Regions from separate parts of the Streptomyces sp. NPDC047049 genome, predicted to be linked through region 4. Evidence: riboswitches for the same ligand, from Rfam matches in the RefSeq annotation. Region 4 holds a riboswitch; each other region holds the start of a gene.
What was found. Region 4 has a riboswitch for cobalamin ahead of ABZ851_RS07215 (HoxN/HupN/NixA family nickel/cobalt transporter). Riboswitches for the same ligand answer to the same signal wherever they lie in the genome.
Positions count from the first base shown of each region.

Region 1: it holds a riboswitch for cobalamin, as region 4 does, so the genes downstream of both, metE (5-methyltetrahydropteroyltriglutamate--homocysteine S-methyltransferase) here and ABZ851_RS07215 (HoxN/HupN/NixA family nickel/cobalt transporter) in region 4, are expected to answer to the same signal.
Region 2: it holds a riboswitch for cobalamin, as region 4 does, so the genes downstream of both, ABZ851_RS19595 (cobalamin biosynthesis protein) here and ABZ851_RS07215 (HoxN/HupN/NixA family nickel/cobalt transporter) in region 4, are expected to answer to the same signal.
Region 3: it holds a riboswitch for cobalamin, as region 4 does, so the genes downstream of both, ABZ851_RS27905 (CbtB-domain containing protein) here and ABZ851_RS07215 (HoxN/HupN/NixA family nickel/cobalt transporter) in region 4, are expected to answer to the same signal.

Region 1 covers NZ_JBEYVM010000017.1:104,270-109,182, reverse strand. The annotation lists gene metE (5-methyltetrahydropteroyltriglutamate--homocysteine S-methyltransferase) at 1-2,236, opposite strand, end outside; cobalamin riboswitch at 2,393-2,609, opposite strand; gene ABZ851_RS28870 (aldo/keto reductase) at 2,862-3,920, shown strand; gene ABZ851_RS28865 (tetratricopeptide repeat protein) at 4,223-4,913, opposite strand, start outside.
Region 2 covers NZ_JBEYVM010000008.1:8,860-13,772, forward strand. The annotation lists gene ABZ851_RS19585 (VWA domain-containing protein) at 1-1,178, opposite strand, end outside; gene ABZ851_RS19590 (hypothetical protein) at 1,184-1,627, opposite strand; cobalamin riboswitch at 1,833-1,984, shown strand; gene ABZ851_RS19595 (cobalamin biosynthesis protein) at 2,116-3,177, shown strand; gene ABZ851_RS19600 (cobyric acid synthase) at 3,188-4,753, shown strand; gene ABZ851_RS19605 (putative cobaltochelatase) at 4,824-4,913, shown strand, end outside.
Region 3 covers NZ_JBEYVM010000016.1:65,471-70,383, reverse strand. The annotation lists partial or broken gene ABZ851_RS27925 (RibD family protein) at 1-415, opposite strand, end outside; gene ABZ851_RS27920 (creatininase family protein) at 408-1,163, opposite strand; gene ribA (GTP cyclohydrolase II) at 1,279-1,959, shown strand; gene ABZ851_RS27910 (CbtA family protein) at 2,133-2,882, opposite strand; gene ABZ851_RS27905 (CbtB-domain containing protein) at 2,898-3,116, opposite strand; cobalamin riboswitch at 3,160-3,325, opposite strand; gene ABZ851_RS27900 (histidine phosphatase family protein) at 3,426-3,998, shown strand; gene ABZ851_RS27895 (SPW repeat protein) at 4,135-4,575, shown strand; gene ABZ851_RS27890 (alkyl sulfatase dimerization domain-containing protein) at 4,768-4,913, shown strand, end outside.
Region 4 covers NZ_JBEYVM010000002.1:705,155-710,067, forward strand. The annotation lists gene ABZ851_RS07205 (hypothetical protein) at 1-121, opposite strand, end outside; gene ABZ851_RS07210 (VOC family protein) at 495-995, shown strand; gene ABZ851_RS07215 (HoxN/HupN/NixA family nickel/cobalt transporter) at 1,063-2,259, opposite strand; cobalamin riboswitch at 2,257-2,469, opposite strand; gene ABZ851_RS07220 (alpha/beta fold hydrolase) at 2,634-3,482, opposite strand; gene ABZ851_RS07225 (MarR family winged helix-turn-helix transcriptional regulator) at 3,479-4,090, opposite strand; gene ABZ851_RS07230 (hypothetical protein) at 4,254-4,679, shown strand; gene ABZ851_RS07235 (nucleoside/nucleotide kinase family protein) at 4,636-4,913, opposite strand, start outside.

The sequences.
Region 1 (4,913 bases), on a different contig from region 4:
GGGTCTTCAGACCGCAGTCCGGGTTGACCCACAGCCGTTCGGCCGGAATGGCCTCAAGTCCCTTGCGCAGCAAGGACATTGTCTCGTCCACGCCCGGTACGCGCGGCGAGTGGATGTCATGGACACCGGGTCCCACCTCGCGCGGATATCCCGCCGTGGCGAGCTCCCCGGCGACCTGCATATGGGAGCGGGCCGCCTCCAGACTGATGACATCGGCGTCGAGATCGTCGATGGCGCGCAGGATGTCGCCGAACTCCGCGTAGCACATGTGCGTGTGGATCTGGGTGTCCGGACGGACCCCGCCGGTGGTGAGGCGGAACGCCTCGGTGGCCCAGTCCAGGTACGCGGACTGGCCGGCGGCGCGCAGGGGCAGGGTTTCGCGCAGTGCGGGCTCGTCGACCTGGATGACCGACGTTCCCGCCGCCTCCAGGTCACGCACCTCGTCGCGCAGGGCGAGGGCCACCTGCCGGGCGGTCTCGCCCAGCGGCTGGTCGTCGCGGACGAAGGACCAGGCGAGCATGGTGACCGGGCCGGTGAGCATGCCCTTGACGGGCCGGTCGGTGAGCGACTGGGCGTAAGTCGTCCAGCGGACCGTCATCGGCTCCGGCCGGGAGATGTCCCCGGCCAGGACCGGCGGGCGGACGTAGCGGGTGCCGTAGGACTGCACCCAGCCGTGCCGGGTGGCGAGGTAGCCGGTGAGCTGTTCGGCGAAGTACTGCACCATGTCGTTGCGCTCCGGCTCTCCGTGCACCAGGACATCGAGGCCGGCCTTCTCCTGGAAGGCCAGAACCTCGCGGATCTCGGCCGCGATGCGCTCCTCGTAGCCCGCGGTGCCGATCCGCCCGGCCCGCAGGTCGGCGCGGGCCGTGCGCAGTTCGGCGGTCTGCGGGAACGAGCCGATGGTGGTGGTCGGCAGCGGCGGCAGCCCGAGGTGGGCGCGCTGGGCGGCACTCCGCTCGGCGTACGCCTGCGAACGGCGGCCGTCGGCATCGGTGACGGCCGCGGCGCGGGCGCGCACGGCCGGGTCGTGGGTGAGGGCGGAACGCGTACGGGAGGCCAGGCCGGCGCGGTTGGCGGCGAGTTCGGCGGCGATGGCGCCGGTGCCCCGGGCCAGACCGCGCGCCAGCGTCACGACCTCCGCCGTCTTCTGTCGGGCGAAGGCCAGCCAGCGGGCGATCTGCGGGTCGATATCGCGCTCGGCGGCGGCGTCCAGCGGGACGTGCAGCAGGGAGCAGGAGGTCGACACATCGACCCGCTCGGCCAGGCCGAGGAGCGTGCCCACCGTGGCCAGCGACTTCCCGAGGTCGTTGATCCACACATTGCGGCCGTCGACGACACCGGCGACCAGCCGCTTGCCGGGCAGTCCGCCGACCGCCGCCAGCTCCCCGAGGTTGCCGGCCGCGGCGCCGGTGAAGTCCAGCGCCAGCCCCTCGACGGGCGCCTTCGCCAGTACCGGCAGCGCCTCGCCCAGCCGGTCGAAGTACGAGGCGACCAGCAGCTGGGGACGGTCGACGAGGGAGCCGAGGTCGCGGTAGGCGCGGGCCGTGGCGTTCAGCTCGGCGGGGGAGCGGTCCTGCACCAGCGCCGGTTCGTCCAGCTGCACCCACTTGGCGCCGGCCGCCCGCAGATCGGCAAGGACCTCGGCGTAGACGGGCAGCAGCCGGTCGAGCAGCGTCAGCGGATCAAAACCGGGCGCCACACCGGGCGCGGGCTTGGCCAGCAGCAGATAGGTGACCGGCCCGACGAGGACCGGACGAGCGGTCAGACCGAGACCCAGCGCCTCGGTCAGCTCGGCGACCTGCTTGGCGGAGTCCGCGGCGAAGACCGTGTCCGGCCCCAACTCCGGTACCAGGTAGTGGTAGTTGGTGTCGAACCACTTGGTCATCTCCAGCGGCGCCACCTCCTGTGTGCCGCGGGCCATCGCGAAGTAGCCGTCGAGGGCGTCGTCGGCGACGGCGGCGCGGTGGCGGTCCGGGACGGCGCCGACCATGACGCTGGTGTCCAGCACATGGTCGTAGTACGAGAAGTCGCCGGTCGGCACCTCGTGGACACCGGCCTCGGCGAGCTGCCGCCAATTGCCGCGGCGCAGTCCGGCGGCGGTGGCGCGCAGGGCGTCGGCGCCGACGCGGCCCTTCCAGTAGCCCTCGATGGCCTTCTTCAGTTCACGGTTCGGCCCCTGACGGGGGTAGCCGTGCACGGTGGCGCGTGCTGCCGCGGCTGCGGACGTGCTGGTCACGGAACTCTCCTTCGCGAGTATGTCTCCATGGACCACGGGACGGGTCGAGGACGCGAAGGGACGGCGATCCGGACGGGCCCCGGCGCCAACAAGCCGGACGTACCCGTCTGATGTCCGCCGACCCGCCCTCGAGGTCACCGAGATCTCCCCGCGCACCGGTCGCACGGGGGCACTGGCAGGTCTTCGGACTCGCGGGCACATCCACCAAGGCGGACATCTACTGGCCGTCGCTTCCCAGACCCGGCCGGGCCCAGTGCGTATGACGGCGGTCGTTCCCACTCACCGCTGCGGGGCAGTCCCGGACTTCCACCGGGTTCCCTCTTACGACGCGCCTGCCTGGCGGACAGGGCGAACCATTGCCCGGCCCACCCTAGGGCATGGGTTCCCGGGGGTGTCTCCGTAAAGGATGTTCCCCAGGACATGGCTCCGTAGGGGGTGTTCCTCGGGGACGTCTCCCCAGGGCACACCGGCAGGGCCCGCTCGCCCGCTCGCTCGCCCGCCCGGTCCACGCCGCCGAAGAGGCCGGAACCGGACCCCCACGCCCGGCCGCGCCTTGCGTTGGAGGGCGCTCCAGCTCCTAGCGTGAACGCACTACCGGAGAGCTGCGCTGATCGAAGGGAACCACGTGCGCTACACACTGTTCGGCAGGACCGGCCTGCGGGTGAGCGAGCTGAGCCTGGGGGCGATGACCATCGGCGAGGACTGGGGCTGGGGCGCCGCCAAGGACACCAGCCGCCGGATCCTGGACGCCTACGCCGAGGCCGGCGGCAACTTCGTCGACACCGCCAACAACTACACCGACGGCACCTCGGAGCGGATCCTGGGGGAACTGCTCGAAGGCCGCCGGGACCGCTTCGTGCTGGCGAGCAAATACACCTGCGCGACCCGCAAGGGCGATGTGAACGCGGCGGGCAACCACCGCAAGAACCTGGTCCGGTCGGTGGAGGAGAGCCTGGAGCGCATGCGCACCGACCATCTCGATGTGCTGTGGGTGCACGCACGGGACAACTTCACGCCCGTGGAGGAGGTGATGCGGGCGCTCGACGACCTGGTGCGCTCGGGAAAGGTGCTCTACCTCGGCGTCTCCGACTGGCCCGCCTGGGAGATCGCGCAGGCGAACACCCTCGCCGAGCTGCGCGGCTGGACCGCGTTCGCCGGCTCGCAGCTGCGCTACAACCTGCTGGAGCGGACGCCGGAGCGCGAACTGCTGCCGCAGGCCCGCGCCTTCGACCTGGCCGTACTGGCCTGGGCGCCGCTCGCGGCCGGCCGGCTCACCGGTAAGTACCGCCGCGGGGAGAAGGGCCGGCTGCATGCCGTCGGCGAGGCGGACCGGTCGGACCACCACACCGAGGAGACCGTCACCGCGGTGCTGGAGATCGCCGAGCAGGGCGGCTGGAGCCCGGCGCAGGTGGCGCTGGCGTGGCTGCGCGGCCGGCCCGGCAACATCATCCCGATCATCGCCGCCACCAAGGAGAGCCAGCTGCTCGACAACCTCGCCGCGGTGGAGGTCACGCTCGACGCCGACGCGCAGGCGCGGCTCGACCGGTGCAGCGCGGTACCGCTGGGCTTCCCGCACGACTTCCTGCGGGAGCCGGGCATCACCGAGAACGTCTACGGCGACCGCTGGGCCGAGATCGACGACCGGCGCTCCACCTACCGCCGGACGACGAGCGAGATCCGCTGACCGGCGCTGCCACTGCCTCCGCCTCGCGACGCACGGAGTGGCGTCGGCGCCCGGGCGGCCGGACACCCTTGCCATTGGTACTGGGACAGCTGCCTTGGTAATCCGGCCGGGCACCGCTCTTGCGCTGGTCGGTGGTGGCGTGCTGGTGGTGAGCGCCTGCAGCCCTGCCGACGGTGCGCGCGGCATCCAACTGTGCGCACCGCTCGTCGTTGTAGGCACTGGGCGGCACGTACGGAAACGGCGGCGGGCCGCGCCGTCGCGGTGGTGCGACGACCCGGCCCTGGCCAGGTGAGCGAGGGGGATCAGCTCGAGTAGCGGCTCAGCAGCCCCTGGGAAGCCAGCGTGCGGTAATCCTGCGCGCCGAGCACCCGCTGCTGCTCGGTGACGAGGGGACCGAGGATCGCGACGGCCTCGTGGGCGTCGCCGCGGGCGCCGTGCCAGCGGGCCAGCTGGTGCCGGACCGAGAAGCTCAGCTCGTGGGAGCCGCCCAGTTCCTTCTCCACGGCGGGCAGCAATTCACCCAGCGCGGCAATCGCCTCGTCGAGATCCCCGGCGACCCCGCTCCACAACCCGAGTTGCAGCCGGGCGGACAGCGTGTGGTAATCCCGGTCCCCGAGGGTGCGCCGACAGTCATCGAGCAACATTCGGTACTGCTCCAGGGCGCCCCGCGCATCGCGGTTGAATCCGCGCCAGTACGCCACATTGTTGCGGGCCGACAGCACATAGAAGTCGTCTGGTTCCATGAGTCGCAAGACGTCGGGCAGCAGTTGCTCGAACCGTTCCAGGGCGCCGCCCGCGTCGCCGGACTCGCCGTGCCAGAAGGCGAGGTTGTTCCGCACCATCAGCGTGTCCCTGTGGGCCGCGCCGAGGATGCGTTCGCTGTCCGTCTGGAGTCGGCGGTACTCCACCAGGGCCCGCTTGATATCGCCGTTGACAGCACGCCAGTACGCCGTGTTGTTCCGGGCGGCCAGCACGTGGCTGTCATGCCGGTCG
Region 2 (4,913 bases), on a different contig from region 4:
GGGATCCAGATGTCGGGCTGGGGTCCGGGCCGGTTGAGCGGGTCGAGGCCCTTGTCGGCCGGCCGGGCCTGCCCGGTACCCAGGGCCTCGCCCTGCCAGCGTCCGGCGGCGGCGAAGCCCTGGTCGACCTGGTCCCGGGCGGCGGAGTAGACGGTGATCTGGGCCCGCCGGCAGCCGTCGGGGAGGTTGCCCTCGCCGGTCAGGGGCCGGGTGTTGGTCTCGGACATCTCGTAGTCGAAGGCGGCCTGGCGCAGCGCGGGTTCGGCCTCGGGAGCGGTGAGCAGCCGCAGTTCGAGGGCGGGCGGGCAGGGCGCCCCGTCGTTGGGGAGCTGGAGCAGGACGACGCCGGTGACGGCCGGTACGAAGATGATCGCCAGGATCAGCAGGAGTCCGGTCCAGCGCCGGAAGGACGACTTCAGCCTGCGGCGCAATCGGATCCGCAGCGGGGTCGGCGGGCGGGCCTCGGGGGTGGCGAAGGACAGGATGACGTCGTCGACGGTGTTCTGCTTCGCCGAGCGCGGCTCCCAGACGTCGCCCATCGGGGTCCGTTCACCGGCCAGTTGCTCCCGCAGCGCCCGGACCAGGTCCTCGAAGGTGACGAAGCGTTTGCCGGGGATGCCCTGTTCCAGGATCTGGACCAGGGCACGGTTGAAGACGCTGCCCCCGGTGGGTTCCTCGCCGCTGAAGATCCGGCGGTTGGGCTGCGCGGCCATCAGCAGCGAGGTGGGGTGGCGGCAGGAGTGGAAGGCCTCGCTCGCGTTGCCGGCGTAACAGCACTCCAGGACGATCACGATGCGGTCGGCCCGCGCGTTGTCCAGATAGGACAGCACGGTGTCCTGCCAGGAGACGGTCTTGTGCCGCCGTTCCGAGGCGCCGACCATGAGGTGCAGATTGCCGCCGTCGCTGCCCACCCGGCCGTGGCCGGAGAAGTACACCAGCAGCAGCCCGCGCGCCTCCTGGACGACGGTGTCCAGCGCCTGTTCCACCTCCCAGGGCTCCTGGGGCCGGCAGGTGACGACCTCGCCCTTGGTGAACAGATCGGTGCCGGGGGCGAGCAGAGCCCGCTCCAGCTTGCGGACGTTGTCCTTCACCGCGGGCAGCGGGCGCAGCGTGCGGTAGTCGTCGACGCTGATCAGCAGCGCCCGGTTGACCTTGCCCCGTGCGTCGTATTCGGACATCCGGCTCAGTCCCCGGAGGTGCTGCCGCTCCCGTCCGCCGGGCTGCCGGGATCGGGGCGTTCGGGGGCCGCGGTGGCCGGGCCCGTGTCGCCGAGCGCGTGCAGGTCCCCGTCACCGGCCCCGACCGCGACGGCGGGCCGCTCGCCGGTGTCGCGTTCCTCCCGGCGCCGGCGCAGCCACTCCTGCAGGGCGATGGTGAGACTTTTGGTGATCTCGCCGGTGACGGCGCCGATGATGACCAGGATCAGGTCGTCGAGGCCGGCGGCCATGTCACCGGGGCCGTCGTCGCTCTCGTCCGCCGGCCGCGGCCGGAGCAGCCAGTCGTGGCCGTGCCGGTCCAGCCACGGCTCGCGCTCCAGCCAGGCCCTGAGGTCTTCGAGGTCCTGGTCCGGATTGTTGGTGCCCGTGATCCTGAGGCGGATCTCGTGGCGGTCAGCGCTCTGCGGCATCCCCCGGCCCCCTTCCGGCGGCCCCGTCGCCACCGTGCACCACCAGATAGTGACGTGAGATCAGGGGCACGGGCAACCGTCTGTGACCTTCCTGCCACGCTGTGGCGTGCACCACAGCGCGTGCCACGGGGCAGCGTTGCAGGTCAAGGGCGAGTTGACGGGCATCGCGGGGCGTGGTGGACTGCCGGAGCCATTCGGCGACAGCTGAGGAAGTCCGGTGCGAATCCGGCGCGGTCCCGCCACTGTCACCGGGGAGCGTTCCTCCAGCGAAGGCCACGGTCCGCCTCGCGTACGTCCGATGACGTCCGCAGGGACTGGAAGGCCGGAGGACTCGCCGATCCGGGAGCCAGGAGACTCTTGTCGCCGTCACGTCGAGCCAGGGCGCGGACCCTGAGTGAGGACACACCGCCATGCCCGGCCGCCCTTCGAGATCTCCACTGCCCGCCGCCACAGGGTCCGTTGGACACGCCGCAGCGGCGGTCTGACCGGTGCGCGGCGAACACGCGGGATATGCGTGCGGCGCGGCCCTCGGCTTCCTCGGCGACCTGATCGCGGCGGACCCGCGGCGCGGCCATCCGGTGGCCGCCTTCGGACGGGCCGCGAGCGCCGTCGAACGCCGGCTGTGGCGCGATCACCGCGGATACGGGGCGGCGCACGCCCTGCTGTGCGCGGGCGGTGCCGCCGCCGGGGCCGCGCTGCTGGAGCGCGCCGTACGGGCCGCCGCGCCCGCTTCCCTGCGCGACGGCGCCCGGATCGCGCTGACCGGGGCGACGGTCTGGGCGGTGCTGGGCGGGACTTCGCTCGGCCGGGAGGCCCGGGCCGTCGGCGGTGCGCTGACGGCGGGTGACCTGGAGGTGGCGCGGGAGCGGCTGCCGCATCTGTGCGGCCGCGATCCCCAGGCTCTGGACGGGCCGCAGATGGCCCGCGCGGTGGTGGAGTCGGTCGCCGAGAACACCTCGGACGCCGTGGTCGGCGCCCTGGTGTGGGGCGCGCTGGGCGGGGTGCCCGGTCTGGTGGCGTTCCGGGCGGTGAACACCCTGGACGCGATGGTGGGGCACAAGTCGCCGCGCCACCGCCGCTTCGGCTGGGCCTCGGCCCGTCTCGACGACCTCGCCGGCTGGCCCGGCTCCCGGCTGACCGCCGCCCTGACCGTGCTCGCGGGTCCCGACCGGCGCGGTGCGCTGCGGGCCTGGCGGGCGGACGGCGGCGCCCATCCGAGCCCCAACGCGGGCCCGGTGGAGGCGTCGTTCGCGGGCGCGCTGGGCGTCCGGCTGGGCGGCACGCTGGCCTACGGCGGGCGGGTGGAGCACCGGCCGCAGCTCAACGGCGGGGCGCCGCCGGTCGCGGTGCCCGACATCGAACGGGCGGTGCGGCTCTCGCGCCGGGTGAGCGTCCTGGCGCTGGCGACGACGGTGGCGGCACGGCTGGCGGCCGGGGCGCTGTGGCGGGCCCCGGTGGCCGCCGTCCGGCCGGCCGCGGGTGCGGTAACGCGCAGGACCGTGCGGGCACTGGCGCGTACGGCTCACGACAGCCGGAGTCCCGGCGTATGAGGAGGACCCGGTGAACGGGCGGTTGAAGGCATCGGGCGGGGCCGTCGGCGGTGGCCTGTTGGTGGCCGGTACGACGTCCGACGCGGGCAAGAGCGTGGTGACGGCGGGCATCTGCCGCTGGCTGGCCCGGCAGGGCGTGCGGGTGGCGCCGTTCAAGGCGCAGAACATGTCGCTGAATTCGTTCGTCACGCGCGAGGGCGCGGAGATCGGGCGGGCCCAGGCGATGCAGGCGGCCGCCGCGCGGGTGGAGCCGACCGCGCTGATGAACCCCGTGCTGCTCAAGCCCGGCAGCGACCGCAGCAGTCAGGTGGTGCTGCTGGGGAAGCCGGTGGGCGAGCTCAGTGCCCGGGGCTACCACGAGGGCCGCCAGGAGCAGTTGCTCGGCACGGTCACCGACTGCCTGGCGGAGCTGCGGCGTACCCATGACGCGGTGATCTGCGAGGGCGCCGGCAGTCCGGCCGAGATCAACCTGCGGCGTACCGATCTCGTGAACATGGGGCTGGCGCGGGCCGCCCGGATCCCGGTGGTGGTGGTCGGTGACATCGACCGCGGCGGGGTGTTCGCCTCCTTCTTCGGCACCACCGCGCTGCTGTCCAAGGAGGACCAGGCGCTGGTCGCGGGGTACCTCGTCAACAAGTTCCGCGGCGATGTGACGCTGCTGGAGCCGGGCTTGGAGATGCTGCGCGGCCTCACCGGGCGGCGGACGCTGGGCGTGCTGCCCTTCTCGCACGGGCTCGGCATCGACGAGGAGGACGGACTGAGGGTGTCGCTGCGCGGTGCGGTGCGCGAGAGCGTGGTGGCTTTGCCGCACGGCGCGCAGGTGCTGCGGGTGGCGGTCTGTGCCGTCCCGCTGATGTCGAACTTCACGGACGTGGACGCGCTGGCCGCGGAGCCGGGCGTGGCGGTGCGGTTCGTGGACCGGGCCGAGGAGCTGGCCGACGCGGACCTGGTGGTGCTGCCGGGGACCCGGGGCACGGTCCGGGCGCTGGCGTGGCTGCGCGAGCGCGGGCTGGCGGACGCGGTCGTCCGGCGGGCCGCCGAGGGCCGCCCGGTGCTGGGCATCTGCGGCGGCTTCCAGATGCTGGGCGAGCGCATCGAGGACGACGTGGAGTCCAAGGCCGGCACGGTCGACGGGCTGGGGCTGCTGCCCGTGCGCGTACGGTTCGCGGCGGAGAAGACCCTGGCGCGGCCGGTCGGCGAGGCGCTGGGCGAGCCGGTGGCGGGCTACGAGATCCACCACGGGGTCGCCGAGGTGACCGGCGGGGACGAGGCGTTCATGTCCGACGGCCAGGGGCGGAGCCTGGACGGGTGCCGGGCCGGCTCCGTATGGGGCACGCACTGGCACGGTTCGCTGGAGAGCGACGGCTTCCGGCGGGCCTTCCTGCGGCGGGTCGCGGCGGACGCGGGCCGGGCGTTCGTCCCGGCCCCCGACACCGCCTTCGCCGCCCTGCGCGAGGAACAGCTCGACCGGCTGGGCGACCTGATCGAGGAGCACGCGGACACCGGCGCGCTGCTGCGGCTGATCGAGGAGGGAGTACCGGAGGGGCTGCCGTTCGTGCCTCCGGGGGCGCCATGAGGGTAGGCAACGGAGGACCGCGACCGGCACGGACGACACAGCCGACCGACGACCTGGAGGACGACACCGCATGACAACCGCTCACCACACCGCCCCGCAGTACCCCTTCACGGCGGTGGTCGGCATGGACGATCTGCGGCTGGCGCTGCTGCTGAACGCG
Region 3 (4,913 bases), on a different contig from region 4:
GTCCCCGCGGATCGAGTACGACCCGCACCGGATTGTCCCCGGTACAGGCACGCACGGTCAGCCGCGGATCGTCCGCCTCCGCGGTGCCGGCCCCGACCACCACCGCATCGGCCAGCGCGCGCAGCCGGTGCAGATGACAGCGGTCCTCCGGGCCGGTGACATAGTCGGCGTCGCCGGTACGGGTGGCGATGAAGCCGTCCAGGCTCTGCCCGAGCTGCGCGAAAGCGACCCGGGGTCCGGCCAGGCACAACGGCAGGTAGCGCGTGGCGAGTTCCACCGCTTCGGGCGTGGCGGGCCGGTCCCAGCGCGGCCCGCCGTCCCCGTCGGCCACCCATCCGGCGGCCCGCGCCGCTTTTGCGGTACGGACCGCCCGCAGCCGCTCCCAGGCGGCCGCCGTGTCGAGTACCTCAGTCATGGTCTTCCGTTCCTGCGCCGAACAGCGCGGCATATTCGTCGAATGCCTCGACCAGGCCGGCCAGCAATTCCCGTCCCTTGTGGGCGGAGGCCAGCGACGGGCGCCCGATGACCCCGGATTCGGTATACGCCGGCATGCCGAGCGTGAGCAGGTGCTTCCGGTCATCGGCGACGCAATCCGCCGATTCGTAGCCTTCCTTGACCAATTCGGGATGGGCGTACAGCAGAATGGACGTCTCGGCCTCTCCGGCATGCATATCGGTGTGCCCGGAGGTCTGCACCCCGGCCCGGGTGCGCGCGGCGTCCCAGTCGGCCGATCCGGGGAAGAGCGCCATCCGCATGCCGCGCCCCGCGGATTCCTGAACGACATTGCGCAGCACGTAATTTCCACCGTGTCCGTTCACGAGAATCAACGTGCCGATACCGGACTTGCGGAGCGAATCAGCGATGTCCGTGACGACCGCATGCAGGGTGCGCGCCGAAATGCTCACCGTCCCCGGCCAGGCGGCGTGTTCGTGGGAACAGGACACCGTCAGCGGCGGCAGCAGCTGCACGGGACGGCCGGCGGCCACCTCCCGGGCGATGGTGCAGGCGATGACGGTATCGGTGGTCAACGGCAGGAAGTCACCGTGTTGTTCGAAGCTGCCGATGGGCAGCACGGCCATCGTCGGCCGCCGTGTCCGTACGTCCTGTGTGGTGTCCGCCGGCAACAGGCCGGGCGCCGGAGTCGGGTGTCCCGAAGCGGTCATCGTGTGCTGCGGCCTTTCGTCGCTGACCCACCGAGTCATGGTTCTCGCAGCATACTTGTTGTGTTCTGAGTGACTACCGTCGATCCATTCCCGCCGCGGGTACGATCGCGCCATGATGGACGCCGACAACGATGCCCGCCCCGACCTCCGTGTCGCAATCGATGATGCCCTCGGCCGCAAACCCGATGTGGAACAGGTGGTGACGGCCAGGCTGCCCACCACATATGGTGAATTCCTCGCCGTCGGCTATCTGGACCGCCGTACCGGGATCGAGCAAGTAGCTCTGGTCCACGGTGAGGTCGGGGGAGAGACGGTGCTGACCCGGGTGCATTCGGAATGCCTCACCGGTGATGTCTTCTCCTCCAGCCACTGTGAATGCGGCGATCAATTGGACGCCGCGCTACGGGCGATCGTGGCGGAAGGGCGCGGCATTCTGGTCTATCTCCAGGGCCACGAGGGCCGGGGGATCGGCCTGTTGGCCAAGCTCCGGGCGATGAAGCTGCAGGAGGGCGGGCTGGACACGGTCGAGGCGAACATCGCGCTCGGGCTGCCGGTCGACGCCCGTGACTACGCCGTCGCCGCGGAGATGCTGCTGGACCTCGGCGTCCGGTCGGTGCGGCTGCTGTCGAACAATCCGCGCAAGCGCGAGGCGCTGCTGCGGCACGGCATCGCCGTCGCCGAACAGGTCCCGCTGCTGATGACGCCCCGTGCGGAGAACATCCGCTACCTCCGCGCCAAACGGGAGCGCCTGGACCACGATCTGCCGCATCTGGACGGCATCCCCGGCCTGTCCTGAAGGTCCTCACGAGGCGCGGCGCCCCGTGCGTGCGGCCGCTTGAGGACACGCCCCGCACCACGGGAAACGCACCACAGGGAACCGCGCCACGGGAACCCGCACCACGGGAACCCCCACCACGGGAAAGGGCCCGCGACATCCGGCGTCGCGGGCCCTTCCTCGGTCACGCGGGATCAGGAGACGGCGGGTGCCGCCTCGGCCGCGGTGGCCCGGGACCGGGTCGGCACGACCCGCTCCGCGAGGTGGCCGAAGACCAGCCCGAAGGCGCTCCACAGCACCAGTTGAATGGTGATCGCCGACAGCCGGAACTGCCAGAGCAGCGTGGCCGAGAAGTCGTGCGGCACCTCGTTGACGGCCGGCAGGAACGCATAGGCGAGGCCGATGGCGACGACGAACGCGGCGCCGGCCGCGACCGCCGCGTACCAGTTGCCCAGCTGCGGAGCCAGCCGCCGGCCGAGGATCGTGGCGGCGACGGCCAGCAGGATGCCGAGCAGCATCATCAGGAAGTACAGGGCGGTGCGTTTGCCGATCGTGTCGGGGTCACCGACGGACGGCGGATTCGCCGGGTACTTCAGGAACGGGACGAGGTAGACGGCCAGCAGCGCCGCGCCGGAGAGCAGCGCGGCCGTGGCGCGGGCACCGAACCTGCCGATCCGCCCGAGGGCGAAGCAGAAGGCGAGTGCGGCGATGCCGCCCAGTGCCACGCCGTAGACCAGCACGCCGGTGGCCAGGCCCGCCGTGGACTGCACACCGCGGCTGACGACCTCCATCTCGTGTTCGTGGCTGTGTGCTTCCTCGAACGCGATGGCGGCGTCCACCTGCGGTTCGCCCAGCAGATAGGCGACGACGAGGGCCAGGACACCGGCGGCCAGACCGGCGAGCATCCCGCGCACCAGGAGGTTTCTGATGGTGACGGAGTTCATGGATGCGCCGTCCGATCAGTGGCAGGGGAAGCCGAGCAGGTGGCGCCCGTCGTGGACCCACTCGTGGACCTCCGTGCCGGAGAGCAGCGAGGTGGCGCCCTGCTCCGCGCCGATGAAGTACAGCAGAACGAGCATCAGGACGCCGAAGAACAGCGCCCAGGGGGCAATGGCTTTGAGGGGGAGCGGGGCCGGGGTGACGGCGCCGGTGGCCGGCGGTGCGATGGTCTGGGCCATGGCGGAACCTCCTGTGCGGGGAACTCGCGTCCCTGTTCGTGGAAGTGCGTAACGACATGCCGGGTCTGGCTCGCCCGGTTCCGGCCCTGTTGGGCTGGAAAAAACCGGACATACAGTGGCGCGACCGCGCCGGGATCCCACCGGCTTCCGTCATGTCGTCGTCAATATCATCGGGAACGTACCGCGAACCCGACCCCGGGCCAAGGCCGCGGAGGGGGCGGAGTGGTGCGGGGCGCGGCGCGTGGGCCGGGCAACTCCCTTGTGCGGGTACGGCGTTGCCGGTGCCGGTGAACAGCGAAAGAAGAGGTCATGACAACTCGGGTGATGTTGGTCTCACCGGCCGCGGGCGACGCCCAGCGCGAGGTGCGGTTCGACGACGACGGCCCGCTGAGCGAGGCCGGGCTGCGCCGCGTCCGGGAGGCGGCCGGAACGCTCGCCGCCGCCGGCCGGACCGTTGTCTCGCCCTCCGCCCGGTGCCGGAGCACGGCCGCGGAACTCGGTCTTCCGGTCCGTCCCGCGCCGGAGCTGGCGGGCTGTGCGATGGGTACCTGGCGCGGCCGCACCCTGGCGGAGGTCGCCGACGCCGAACCGCTCGCGGTGTCCGCCTGGCTGTCGGACCCGGACTTCGCGGGGCACGGCGGGGAGTCGCTGCGGCAGCTCTGCGACCGGGTCGGGGCCTGGCTGACGCGGATGGCGCCGGCCGCGGGCCGGGTGCTGGCCGTGGTCGAGCCGGATGTCGTCCGCGCGGCGGCGGTCTGCGCGCTCGGGGTTCCCGTGGAGGCGTTCTGGCGGCTGGATGTGCCGCCGCTGACCGTGACCGAGCTGAGCGGCCGCGGCGGGCGCTGGAATCTGGGTCTGGGGCGGGCGCCGGACCGCAGGTGACGGCGGTACGGCCGTTGTCCGGCAAAATTCGCTTGCCACTTCATCTACACATAAAGGCGACATAAGCGCAGAATAAAAAGTGCGAGGCCCGATGCCACGCGGAACGGCCAGACCGCGAGTGAAGGAGGCGAGTCGCATGGCCGACGTCTCACACCACAGGGGAGATCTCGCAGGTCACCCCGATGCTTCTGAGATGCAGGCTCGGTACGAGCGGGTGCTCGGCGGGCGTGACGTGGTACTCGTCGACGGGCCGGTGTTGCTGGTCGGTCTGTACTGCGCCGTCTCGCCCTGGATCCTCCACTTCACCGCCGCACAGCCGGCGCTCGTGACGCACAACCTCATCCTCGGTATCGCGATCGCCCTCCTGGCGGTCGGCTTCACGGTCACCCCGGAGCGGATGTACGGCCTGAGCGGCGCGATGTGCGCGATCGGTGTATGGATGATCATCTCGCCCTGGATCGTGGGCAGCAGCCCGGACGCCGGTGTCATCTGGAACAACGTCGTCATCGGTGCCCTGACGTTCCTGCTGGGTGCCATGTGTGTCGCCGCAGCGTCGAAGAGCCGTCGCGGCACGTGACGCGCCCTCCCCGAGGGCAGGCGACAGCCGCCGACCGCAGGCCCTTCACAGGGGCGAGCCGGTCGGCGGCCGACCGCTGCGCACCCCGCCGGGAAGCGATCTCTGCACACATGCGATAACCCGGCAAATTCGGTTAAATCGGTTGCATGGGTCCGCCGAATATGGCCCGCCGCCCCGGAGAGGGAGCGTTCCGTGACCGCTGCACCCGTGGATGACCACCAGGACTTCGCAGACGCCGACCGTGGCTTCATCGCCGCGCTCGACCCGCCCCAGGTCACCGCGGACGACGGCACGGTGATCTGGGACGCCGAGGCCTACGGGTTCCTGGCCGGGAACTG
Region 4 (4,913 bases):
CGTCGTCCGGCCCCAGGTGAACGATCCGGTCCGCGTACTCGGCCCACTCCGTCAGCCACGAGCCGAGGTCCGGATCCGGTCCCAGGTCGTACGGCGGTGGTGGCTCGAACGACAGATTCATGATTTTTCCTCCCCCTGTGCGGCCACCCTAATCGAGCTGGTGGCAGCCACAGAGAGGGCCCTCGCGAGGGCGGGCCTGTGTGCTGCGTCTCTCTCCGTATCAGCGAGTTGCCGGGGCGAGGCGGTGCGCTGTCGGATCAGGTGGTCGGGAAATGCGGCGATCGCTGCCGGTAGTTGACCGCATGTCATGTCATGGCCCGGATCTGGAGGGGCCGGTCTGGGTCCTGCGGGGACGGCGTCGGAAAGTGGCCGGAAAACGGCCGGATACCGGGCCGAGGGCTCTGGGCAGGGGTGGGGCCGGTGGGGTAGATCAGGAGGGGGGAGGCACGGTGGCCCCTGGCGGTGTCGTGGCTGGTGATCGGAGAGCAGGCTGCATGTCCGTACAACGTCTGAACCACGCGGTGCTTTACGTCCGTGATGTGGGGCGGTCGGTGGCCTTCTACACCGAGGCGCTGGGGCTCACGGTGGGGATGGAGGTGCCGGGACGGGCTGCTTTCCTCAGTGCTCGCGGCTCACTCAACGATCACGATCTGGCACTGTTCGCGGTGGGAGCACAGGCACCGGGACCCGAGGCCGGGCGGGTCGGGCTCTACCACCTGGCCTGGGAGATCGGCACGCTCGGTGAGCTGGTCGCGGCCCATGCGCAGCTCGTCGAGCGGGGTGCGCTGGTGGGATCGAGTGATCACCTCGTTGCCAAGTCGCTGTACGCCAAGGATCCGGACGGCAACGAGTTCGAGGTGATGTGGCGGGTCCCGCGGGAGGACTGGCCGGGACCGGACCAGCCGGAGCGGCTGCGGCCACTCGATCTGGCGGAGGCGCTGCAGCGCTGGGGACCGGATCTGGCGACGGGGGCGGCGGCCGGCTCGGCCACCTGAAGGGGCGGCGGTGTCCCGGCGCCACTACGGGCGCCGGGAGGTCTGCGGGGCGTAGGGCCCACGCGCCTCAGGAGTCCGGCGTGGCAGGCCCGTCCGGGTCCGCCTGCTCCGTCGGCCGGGTTCGCTGTGCTCGTTCCGCCCGCTCCGCCCAGCGCTTTTCGACGCCGGTCAGTCGCCAGTACGCCAGCGCCGCGGCCCACACCACCACGAACAGGCCGACGATGAGGAAGCCGACATTGTCGAGGTCGAGGCCGGAAATCCAGCCGGTCAGCGGGTCGTTGAGGGCGAGTTTCTCGTGCAGCACGGTCACCAGCTCGATCGTGCCGATGAAGAAGGCGACGGCGATCGACAGGCCGGTGATGGTGAGGTTGTAGTAGACCTTGCGCACCGGGTTGGAGAACGCCCACTGGTAGGCGAAGTTCATGAAGGTGCCGTCGAGGGTGTCGAAGAGGCTCATGCCGGCGGCGAAGAGCAGCGGCAGGCACAGCACGGCGTACCAGGGCAGGCCGGCCGCGGCGCCGCTGCCCGCCATCACCATCAGCGTCACTTCGGTCGCGGTGTCGAAGCCGAGCCCGAAGAGGAAGCCGAGCGGGAACATCTGGCCGGGACGGGAGATCGAGCGGGTGAACCGTCCCAGGAAGCGGTTCATGAAGCCGCGCGAGTCGAGGCGCTGCTCCAGCTCGGCCTCGTCGTAGTGGCCGTTGCGCATACCGCGGAAGACCCGCCAGATCCCGGCCAGCGCGATCAGGTTGAGGGCGGCGATGAGGTAGAGAAAGCTCCCCGAGATCGTGGTGCCGATCGTGCCGAGGATCTGGTGCGTACGGGACTCGTCGTTGAGCAGCGTGCCGGCGAGCTGGGCGCCGCCCGTCACCAGGGCCGCCATCACGACGACCACGCTGGAGTGGCCCAGGGCGAACCAGAAGCCGACCGAGACCGGCCGCTTGCCGTCGGCCATCAGCTTGCGGGTGGTGTTGTCGATGGCGGCGATGTGGTCGGCGTCGAAGGCGTGCCGCATCCCGAGGGTGTAGGCGGTGACGCCGAGCCCCACGCCGAATACCTGGCTGCCCACGGCGTAGTGGTGCGGCACCACGAGCAGGAAGAGCACGCCGAAGGCGATGACGTGGAGGCCGGTTATGACGGCCATCAGGCCCGCGGTGCGGACGGTGTCCTGCCGGCGCCAGCGGAACGCCGCGGAGGCAGGGGTGGTCGGGGTATCGGTGGACAGGGCCATCCGGCGGTCACGCTCCAGCACCTCGTGGATCACTTCGTGAGATGCCGTGGCCGGTCTCCTGGCTTACGGGTGCACGCGCCCGCCCCGCCTTCCCGGCCGCGGTCGCGGTCAGTGGCGCCGCAGGCGCGCCGTGCGCCTGCGGAAGGGGCGGAAACTCCCCGATCACAGTGGCGAGGGCCGCTCCGGTCTGGAACCCCAAGGTCCGTCACCGGCTTCCCGAACACCACGGCCCGGTCACTCTAACTGCCGGGGGGTGGTCGCTGCGGCCCCGGTCGCCTTTTGCGCCGGCGGTCTCGGGGAGGGAGTCGTGGTCCGCGGCGGAGCAGCAGACCGCGGCAGTCCTCAGCAAGCCTCAGCCTCAGCAGGCCGCAGTGGGCCCCAGCGGTCCGCAGTGCCCTCAGCAGCCCTCAGTAGTCCAGGGAGGAGAGGAAGGCGTGGAGTTCGTGGTCGAAGAGTGCGGTGTTCTCCAGATTGACCATATGCGCCGCGCCCGGTATCCGGACTCTTCGGGCGCCGGGAACGGTCAGCGTGATCGCATGGGCATTGGCGGAGATGTCCCTGCTGTCGAGGTCGCCGTCGAACACGACGGTGGGCACCCGTATCTCGCTCAGGCGGTCGGCGGCGCCGGCTTCAAGGGGTATGCCGGCGCCCGCACCCTCGGCATGGACCTCCACATTGGCCTCGGCCGAGGCGCGCATCCGCTCACGGAATCCCGGGTGCACCGCAAAGGGCTCGCGGTGCGGTCCGTCCACCCACATCCGCAGGAAGTGCTCGACATAGCGTTCCGCGCCGTCCGGTGCGCCGATCGCCGCCACCTGCGCCTTGATGTGTTCCAGGAGGAAGGGGTCGGTGAAGGCGCGGCCGCTGATGCCGGGGGAGGCGAGCGCGAGGGCCGTCACCCGCTCCGGGCGGGCTATGGCCGTGTCGAGCGCGACCCGCGCGCCATGGGAGAGGCCGACGAGGACGGCGTCGGGAACATCGAGGGCGTCGAGCAGGGCGCACAGGTCGTCGTGGTTCGCGTAGTCCCCGGTGACGGTCGAGGACAGGCCGTGACCGCGGAAGTCGTAACGGATCGCGCGCAGGCCGGAGTTCACCAGCCAGGCGAACTGCTCGTCCCACATGTGCTGGTCGAGCATGCCGCCGTGGAGCAGCACCACCGCGGGGCCCGAGCCGGCCGTTTCGTAGAACAGCTCACCGTCGTCGACCGGCACGAGCCCGTTGTCGATCTCGGACCAGTCGGTGATTCCTCGGGTCATCTTGCGGGCCGTCCTTTGTGTACCGGATGCGATGAGGTGGGCGTGATGCCATTGTCGTCGCTCTTGCCGCTGCTGCCGCAACTGCCGGTTTCCTCCGGTGTTACGCGTGAACCGTCCGCCAGCTGCCGGAACTCCTCGCCGAGCCGGTCCAGAACGTGCAGCGTCGTGCGGACGTCCTCGGCGGACAGGTCGGTCAGCCGCTGCCTCAGCTCCGCCGCCTCGGATTCCCGGACACCGCGTATCGCCTCCGTGCCCTCGTCGGTGAGCCGGATCAGGGACGAGCGGCGGTGTGCGGGGTTCGGGGCGGTCACGACCAGGCCCAGCTCGACGGCGTGGTTCACCCAGCGCTGCACCGGCTGCCGGTCGAGCCCCATCCCGCGCGCCAACTGCGGCACGGTGCGCGGGCCTTCGGCGCGCAGCGCGTCCAGCAGCGCGTGCTCGCCGGCGGTCATGCCCGTGCCCACCAGCTCGTGTTCCACCGCGCGGACGACCGTGCGATGCAGCGGCCACAGGCGTCGGAGGACGCCGTACAGCAGGTCTTCGGTGGGCGACGGCTCTCCGCCGTCGGCGTTTTTCGCGTCTCCGGCAGGCTTCTCACTGACACTCATGATGTCAGGATGACATCGCTGATGTCGTTTGGGAAGGGGGGCTTCGCGGAAAGAAAGAGAAAGGAAGAGGAGGGAGAAGGCGGCGGGGTGACAGGGGCTCGTGCGGCCGGTCGATGGGGAGCAGTCGCTGAGAAGCGACGAGGGAAAGAGAAGGGGACGGTGGATGAAGGTCGGTTTGTTGCGTGCGGTCGGGGTGGCCACGGCCGTGTACGGAGTGGCGGTGGCGGCGCTGCCCGAGCTGCTGGCCCGGCCCTCCGGGCTGGCCGACGCCCGGGGGCGGACCGGGCCGGCGACCCGTACCGCACTGCGCCCGCTGGCCTGGCGGGACGCGGTGAGCGGGCTGGCGATGACGCTGGCTCCGGAAGGGCCGGCTCTGCGTACCGCCGCGTATGTGCGGATCGCGGCGGACTTCGGGGACGCCGTCCTGCTCGGTGCGACGCTGCCGGGGCGCGGCCGGAAGCTGTCGGCGGTGGCGGTGTCCGTCGGATGGGGTGCGCTGTCGGTGGCCGGGCTGCTCGCCGACCGGCGGCGGTGGGGGAGCGGGGTCATGCGCTCGGTGGAGGTGGGGCCTCTTCGGGTGCGAAGGTGATGACGAGGTCGGCGCGGTCGCGGGTGGCCGCCACCACACGGGCGTTGGCCTCGTCCGAGGTGTGTACGAACCGCTCGGCGTCGGCGCGCGGACGTCCGAACCGCTCGTGCCGGCCGACCAGCCGCCGGATCCGTTCCGGGGTCTCCAGCTCCACGTACCAGACCTCGTCGAGCAGCGCCCGGACCCGCGGCCACGGGGCGGAGTCGAGGAGGAGGTAGTTGCCCTCGGTGACGA